One region of the Rhodobacter sp. 24-YEA-8 genome, then DNA from elsewhere that is predicted to be linked to it. Evidence: riboswitches for the same ligand, from Rfam matches in the RefSeq annotation. Region 1 holds a riboswitch; the other holds the start of a gene.
The links. Region 1 has a riboswitch for cobalamin ahead of bluB (5,6-dimethylbenzimidazole synthase). Riboswitches for the same ligand answer to the same signal wherever they lie in the genome.

Region 1 (3,340 bases):
TGGCCTCGGTCAGATGACCTCGCACCTGCGCAATAAGGGCCATAAGGTGAATGAAAAGCGCAAGCGCCGGCTTATGCGCCTGATCGGGCTGATGCCGGTCTGTCAGAAGCCCGACAGCAGCGGGCCAACTGCAGGGCACAAGATCTCTCCCCGCCTTCTGCGCGGGTTGCGGGTGGAACGGCAAACCAGGCCTGGGGCGCGGACTTCCCCTGTCTGCCAATGCCTCGCGGCTTTCGCTGTCTGATGGCGAACATGGATTAACAACATAGCCCAACGGGCCGGGCTCCCGTGCCCGGCAATACCTGAATCCACAGGCTTCCAATCCTGTAAGACATGGCTCAAGGCGCTGAAAAATGAGAACATCTGAGCGCGCCGCAGCGACCGGCTGAACGCCACCGAGCCGGCAGCATTCACTCCGGGTGCGTCATTCCTTGGGAAAGCTACGGAACGCCCGCCTGGTCCGGGCCATCCCGCATCCGCGCCGGGTGTCTCTTCCCCGCCTGCCGCGTTGGCCCGAGGGATGCGGCCCATGGGAGCAGAGGCGGGATCTTCAGCGCCCCTGCCAGCGGTCGGCGAAGACCATGTCTTCCAGCCGGTGACGCTGCCCCCAGCCCCGGACCTCAAGCTCTGGCCGGTCATAAAGGTCGCGCACATGCCCAAGGCACAGGAGCGCCACCGGCACCACTCCATCGGGCAGATGCAGGATGCGCTTGAGATCACCTTCGCGGAAGATGCTGACCCAGCCGACGCCGATCCCCTCGGCCCGCGCGGCGAGCCAGAGGTTCTGCACCGCGCAAACCGTGGAATAGAGGTCGGTCGCGGCATCATGGGTGCGGCCCAGCACCACCGGACCGCCACGTGTACGGTCACAGGTGACGCAAAGGCAAAGCGGCGCCTCAGAGATCCCCTGGAGCTTGAGCTGCGAATAAAGCGCGCGCCGCCCCTCGCCGAACATCGCCGCCGCCTCGGTATTGGCGGTCTCGAAGGCGGCACGGATCTCGCTCCGCACGCCATCATCACGGATCAGGATGAAGTTCCACGGCTGAGAGAGCCCGACCGAAGGCGCGGCATGAGCCGCCGCCAGGAGCCGGAGCAGCAGATCGTCGCTTAACGGATCGGGCAGGAACTGGCCCCGCACATCGCGGCGCTCAAAGATCGCGCGGTAGACGGCGGCGCGTTCCTCTCCCGAAAAGGCAGCGGCGGTGCCGGGCGGGCGAAAGTCCGCACCGGAAGCGCCCGGATCTGCGCCTTGGGGTTTGGAAGCGAGCTGTTCGGCAGGACCGTGATCGCAACGGGCCGCGCGCGGCACATTTATCGGCATGACATTTCCCCTGTCAGGCAAACCGGCGCCCCTGCTGCCGTCCGCGCAGCCGGGGCCGTTCTGGTCTGGCCGGTCTTCTGGCTTGGTTTCACCCCGAAGCGGCGCCTTCCCGGCCAAAGCCAGTGGCATCTGCCGCCCGGTCCGCAAAAGCGGTCCACCTTACAGCGTTGGGCACGCGGCGGATTTGCACCGCCTTCCCGATTATCCCTCCGGCCAAAGGCAGCGCAGGGCCTGCGCCGCTGCCCGGGCCGGAAAGCACCAGACCGCAGCACTATCAGAGAAGTCCGGCCAGAACGCAACCGCGCCGCCGCCTGATTCGCAGCGACGGGCTGCGCCCTGCGATCCGCCCCGGCCGGCATCGCCGCCCGCACCGGACAGGATGCCCCGCCCCCAAAGAGCGCGCCTTCCTGTTTCACGCGCCTTTTCACCGGCTTTGCGCTGACGCTTGCCGCCCCGCCCTGTCGTGATCATTGAGTTTCGGCAGAAAACCGGCTTTCCCCGGCCTCACCGGTCGCACTCCACTTGACCCTTGCGCCGCAATTCCGCCTTATCGCCCCCGAGACGCTTTCAGAAAGATCCCCCATGTTCTCGAAAACTGCCGCTCCGAATGGCGAGCCCGGACAGGCTGGCTCCCAGGTGACCACGCCTCCCGCCGGCGCCAGCCGCAGCAATGCGACCCGCTCTGTGCTTGGCTCTGACCTGAAGATCACCGGCGAGATCAGCTCGACCGGCGCGCTTGAGGTTCTGGGCGAGGTTGATGGCAATATCACCGCCGACGCGCTGGCTGTCGGGCAGCATGGCCGCATCTCCGGCTCGGTCAGTGCCAAATCGGTCGAGGTGCATGGCCGGCTCGACGGCAAGGTCGACAGCCAGCATTTCATCATGCGCGCCACCGCCCAGGTGACCGCCGATATCACTTACGACACCCTGGTGATCGAGAGCGGCGCCACCATCGAAGGCCGCTTCACCCGCGGTCGCGGCTGATCGCCAGCATCTGCATTGGCCGATCTGAACCAGCCCTGGTCGGGCAGTTCGGATCGGGCCGATTCCGCAAAATGCTTCAGCGCAGGCCGATCTCGGCCAAAGCGCGTTCCAGCTCAGGCGGCAGGCTGTCATCGCCGTCCCGGCTCAGCGTCAGGTCACGCGGCACGTCCTCTGGCCCGATATAGCGCCAGCCCTGAAACGGGCGGCGCGGCGCGGATTCGGTGCGGATGATCTCTCGGTCCATCACGATGGCGCAGCGGCTGATACCATCGCCGGTCTCGACCCGCTCCAGCGCGGTGATGCGCTGCCGGCAGAGGATCACCCCCTTGATCACCCAGTAAAGCGAGCCACCCGCCAGCACTTCTGCCTCGCGTTTGGGCCACATACGGGTGACGTGCACCGCCTGCCCTGCCGGCCAGCGCGCCGCATTTTCCTCTTGCCAGGTCGCAAGATCCCCGATGCTTTCGGCACCGACACAAAGCTTGAGTATATTCACGAATCCCATGGCCGGATCATAGGCGCCTGCCCCGCCGCCGCAAGATTGACCGATGGCCTCCGCCTCCCTATCCTGTGGCTCTGGCCGGATCCGGCGCAAATGCTGGCCCAGTCCTCGCGCCGCTGACGGCCCTCTTTGCCGGAGGGTCTGCGCCTTGCCCGATACTGAACCCGATGCCGCCGCCGCCGACCGCCTGACCGGACCCGCTGCTCAGGCCGGGTCTGTCGCGCAGGGTGGGTTTGCCACCCCCATCGCGGCCCGGATCTGGGATATGAAATACCGGCTGAAGAACGCAGATGGCATGCCCATTGACCTGACGGTCGCCGACAGCTGGCGCCGTGTCGCCCGCGCCCTTGCGGTGGACGAGCCCGATCCCGCAGGCGCTGAGGCCCGGTTCATGTCGGCGCTGGAAAGCTTCCGCTTTCTGCCCGCCGGTCGCATCCTGGCCGGGGCCGGCACCGACCGCGCCGTCACGCTGTTCAACTGTTTCGTCATGGGCGCTATCCCCGATTCGATGGAGGGGATTTTTCAGGCCCTGA
Region 2 (3,340 bases), 460 kb from region 1:
CTGCTGCCCAACACGCCGGACACGCAGAATATCCTCAATGCAGACACGCTTGCGATGACGGCCCCGGGCGCCGTGGTGATCAATCCCGGCCGTGGCCCGCTGATTGACGATGCCGCGCTGATCGCGGCGCTTGATGGCGGCCAGATCTCGCATGCCACGCTGGATGTCTTCCGGATCGAACCCCTGCCGCAGGACCACCCGTTCTGGGCGCATCCAAAGGTCACCATCACCCCTCATGTCGCCGCCGATACGCGCGCGGTGACCGCCTCACAGGTGATTGCCGAAAACATCCGCCGCGCGGAAACGGGCGAGCCCCTCCTCCATCTGGTGGACCGAACCCGGGGCTACTGAGGCCCTGCGACAGTTTCTCCCTTGAACAAAGAGGGGGAAATCTGCCACCTGAGCCGATGGACTGGATCAAAATCATTCACATTCTGGCCGTGATGGGCTGGATGACCTCGATCTTCGCGGTGCCGCGCGCATTGATCTACTGGAAGCGCGAATGGGCCAGCCTTGGCGCTTTCGGACCGCTCGGGGATCTGACCCTGCGGCTCTATCGGTTTTCGGCCGGGCTGATGGTGATCGCCATTGCGACCGGGCTCTGGCTGGCTTTCGGCTGGTGGGGGTTTGACCCCTGGCTGCATCTGAAGCTGAGCCTCGTCGCGCTTCTGGTGATCCATTACATCTGGACCGGCCGCATGGTCTGGCGCGCGCGGCGCGGCGAATTCCGCGAGAGCGACCTGTTCCTGCGGATCTTTAACGAAATCAGCGTCTTTGCCGTAATCGCCATCCTCTGGGCCGTGGTGGTAAAGCCCTTCTGACCCAGGGCCCATTGGCCCATGTCACGCCGGCCAGGGGAAATGGCAGGGAACAGGACAGCCAGCGCGTCCGCAACAGGCGGAAGAGGCCGCTCTGAGACCCGCCAATCCCGGTCATAGGAAAGACCGGCCCCGCAAGGCAGGGAACTGTCGCTGCTTTCCGGCTCAACTGTCGGGTTTGACGGGTCAGAGGATGAATGGACAATATCGCACCACCGGCGACCTCTGGCTGCGCGGATACCCTTGCCCCCGATGCCCCTGGTGGCGCCCTGCCCGATCCTGCCTTTGATCTCGGCGTCACCACGCAGTGACGGGCCAACGGCCCAGGCGCCTCGTCCATGCGCTGGCCGCCCAGGCGGGGGCGGCGGTCCATGTCGCGCTCCCCTGTCCGGGCCGCAGTCCTGCCCTTCGCGTCTGCTTTGCCTTTACAAACGTTCGGCTGTTTCCCGGTCTGACGGCGGCGCAAAACGTCGCGCTGGTGCTGCCCGGGCGCGCGCGACGCCACCCGACCGCCTGCAGCCGGGTCCGCCCGCCTCGGGGCCCGAAGAGAAAGGCAGAGGCCTCGTCACAGCACTGATCGCAGGGCAGCGCGCCAGGACCCGCTTTGCCCTGGTTGTGATCAGCCATGAGCGGAAGCACTTTTTGCCCTAGTTTCGCGCACAGTCCCGCCCTCAGCCGGGCGACGGAGCGCGGGCCGCAGCCTGAAACGCATCACATTCCGGGCCCCCGATCAATTTCGACATAATTTGCCGCAGACAGGACAGTTTTTCACATAGCGCCTGCTCTGATCGCCTCAGATCAGGGTGCCACCATATCGGGAGGTATGAAGGAGAATTGGGAAGCCGGGCCGATGCCGGCGCTGCCCCCGCAACGGGTGCGGCGCTTCGCTGCATGACGGGACCCACTGGCTGGAGGAGCAGCCGGGAAGGTGCCATTTCTGTTCGCGAAAGGGGACAGGCCTGATGTCCGGAAACCAGCCCTGAGGCGGAAATCAGCGTGGCTGCGGCGGGCAGTCAGGAGCGCTTTGGCAGGTCCGCACCGGACCGGAGCCCGGCGTCTCCGGTCACCCGGGGCAGCAAACAAACCAGCAGGAGGCCAGATTGGGCGCGCTTCACGACGATAGTTTTTCCACCCCGGACCAAAGGCCCGACGCCATTTCGCGGCTGATCGCGGATCACCGCCCGGGCCATGGCCTCGTGCGGGATTTCTACATGGATCCGACTGTCTTTGCCCGCGATATGGAGCGGGTGTTCCGCCGCCACTGGCACTGCCTGGCCCATGAAAGCGTGATCCCGAATCCCGGCGATTTCGAGCTGTTCCGACTTGGCGATGAACAGGTCATCCTGACACGCGACATGCAGGGCGAGGTGCATGGGCTCCTGAATTCCTGCCGCCATCGCGGCGCCGAGGTCTGCACCAAAGACAAGGGCAATGCGAAGATGTTCGTCTGCCCCTATCACGCCTGGACCTATACGCTGGACGGCGCGTTGCGCGCGGCCCGGCTGATGCCGAAGGATTTCGACCGCGCCGCCCATGCGCTGAAAAAAGTGCATGTGAAGGTGGTCGAGGGGCTGGTCTTCATCTCCTTCGCGAAAGACCCGCTGGATTTCACGCAAGTGGAGCAATCCCTGCACGCCAGTATCGGCCAATATGGCTGGGGCGCGGCAAAGGTCGCCCATCGCGAGACCTATCCGATTGCCGCGAACTGGAAGCTCGCGGTCGAGAATTATGTCGAATGCTATCACTGCGGCCCGGCGCATCCGGAATATTCGCAGACCCATGCGCTGGAACAGCCGCCCGAAGTGATCGCCGGTCTCAATGCCGCGATGGAGGAAAAGAGCTGTGCACTCGGGCTCTCCGTACTGTCGGGCAATCATTGGCAGAATTCATCCCGGGGTGGCGAAGCGGTCGATGTCTTCCGCTATGCGCTTTACGAGGGCGCCTCGACCGGGTCCGAGGATGGCTCCCCCCTCGCACCTTTGATGGGGCGTTTCACCGATTATGATGGCGGCGTGACCTCGATCCATCTCGGCGGCACAACTTTCCTCGTCTGCTATCCCGATCACGGCATGATCTACCGCTTCATCCCCAAAACGCATGACAGCTGCGAGATGGAGCTGATCTGGCTGGTGAAGGAAGGCGCCGAGGAAGGCGTCGATTACGATCTGGATCGCCTCACCTGGCTGTGGAAAGTCACCACCGAGGAAGACAAGAAGATCATCGAACACACTGCGCGCGGCGTGAAATCGCATTATTTCGAGCCTGGTCCCATCGCACCGATGGAATATAACGAACTGCGCTATATCACCTGGTATCTCGACGAGATCAGCCGCGCCTGACACCTGACAAAACGAGGCCCCGGCTCTGCTTGGGCCTCGTTCTGCTTGCCAGAAACGGGCCACCGCCTCCCCGGCAGCAAACAGGGGGAAAGGGTATCCAGCAGCCCGCCCCCCCTCAGCGTTTCGCGCCCCGGCGGCCCTCGATGAGCCAGGCAGCGATGGCCAGCCCGGCGGTCAGCACAA

Region 2: another riboswitch for cobalamin. It lies ahead of BLW25_RS10945 (aromatic ring-hydroxylating oxygenase subunit alpha); the one in region 1 lies ahead of bluB (5,6-dimethylbenzimidazole synthase).

Annotation. Positions count from the first base shown of each region.
Region 1 is NZ_FNSK01000001.1:1,795,113-1,798,452, forward strand. Features, by position in the region: gene bluB (5,6-dimethylbenzimidazole synthase) at 551-1,321, opposite strand; cobalamin riboswitch at 1,371-1,554, opposite strand; gene BLW25_RS08880 (bactofilin family protein) at 1,904-2,305, shown strand; gene BLW25_RS08885 (DUF1489 family protein) at 2,382-2,810, opposite strand; gene BLW25_RS08890 (adenosylcobalamin-dependent ribonucleoside-diphosphate reductase) at 2,995-3,340, shown strand, end outside.
Region 2 is NZ_FNSK01000001.1:2,253,272-2,256,611, forward strand. Features, by position in the region: gene BLW25_RS10935 (2-hydroxyacid dehydrogenase) at 1-351, shown strand, start outside; gene BLW25_RS10940 (CopD family protein) at 408-821, shown strand; cobalamin riboswitch at 1,603-1,815, shown strand; gene BLW25_RS10945 (aromatic ring-hydroxylating oxygenase subunit alpha) at 1,919-3,157, shown strand; gene BLW25_RS10950 (hypothetical protein) at 3,273-3,340, opposite strand, start outside.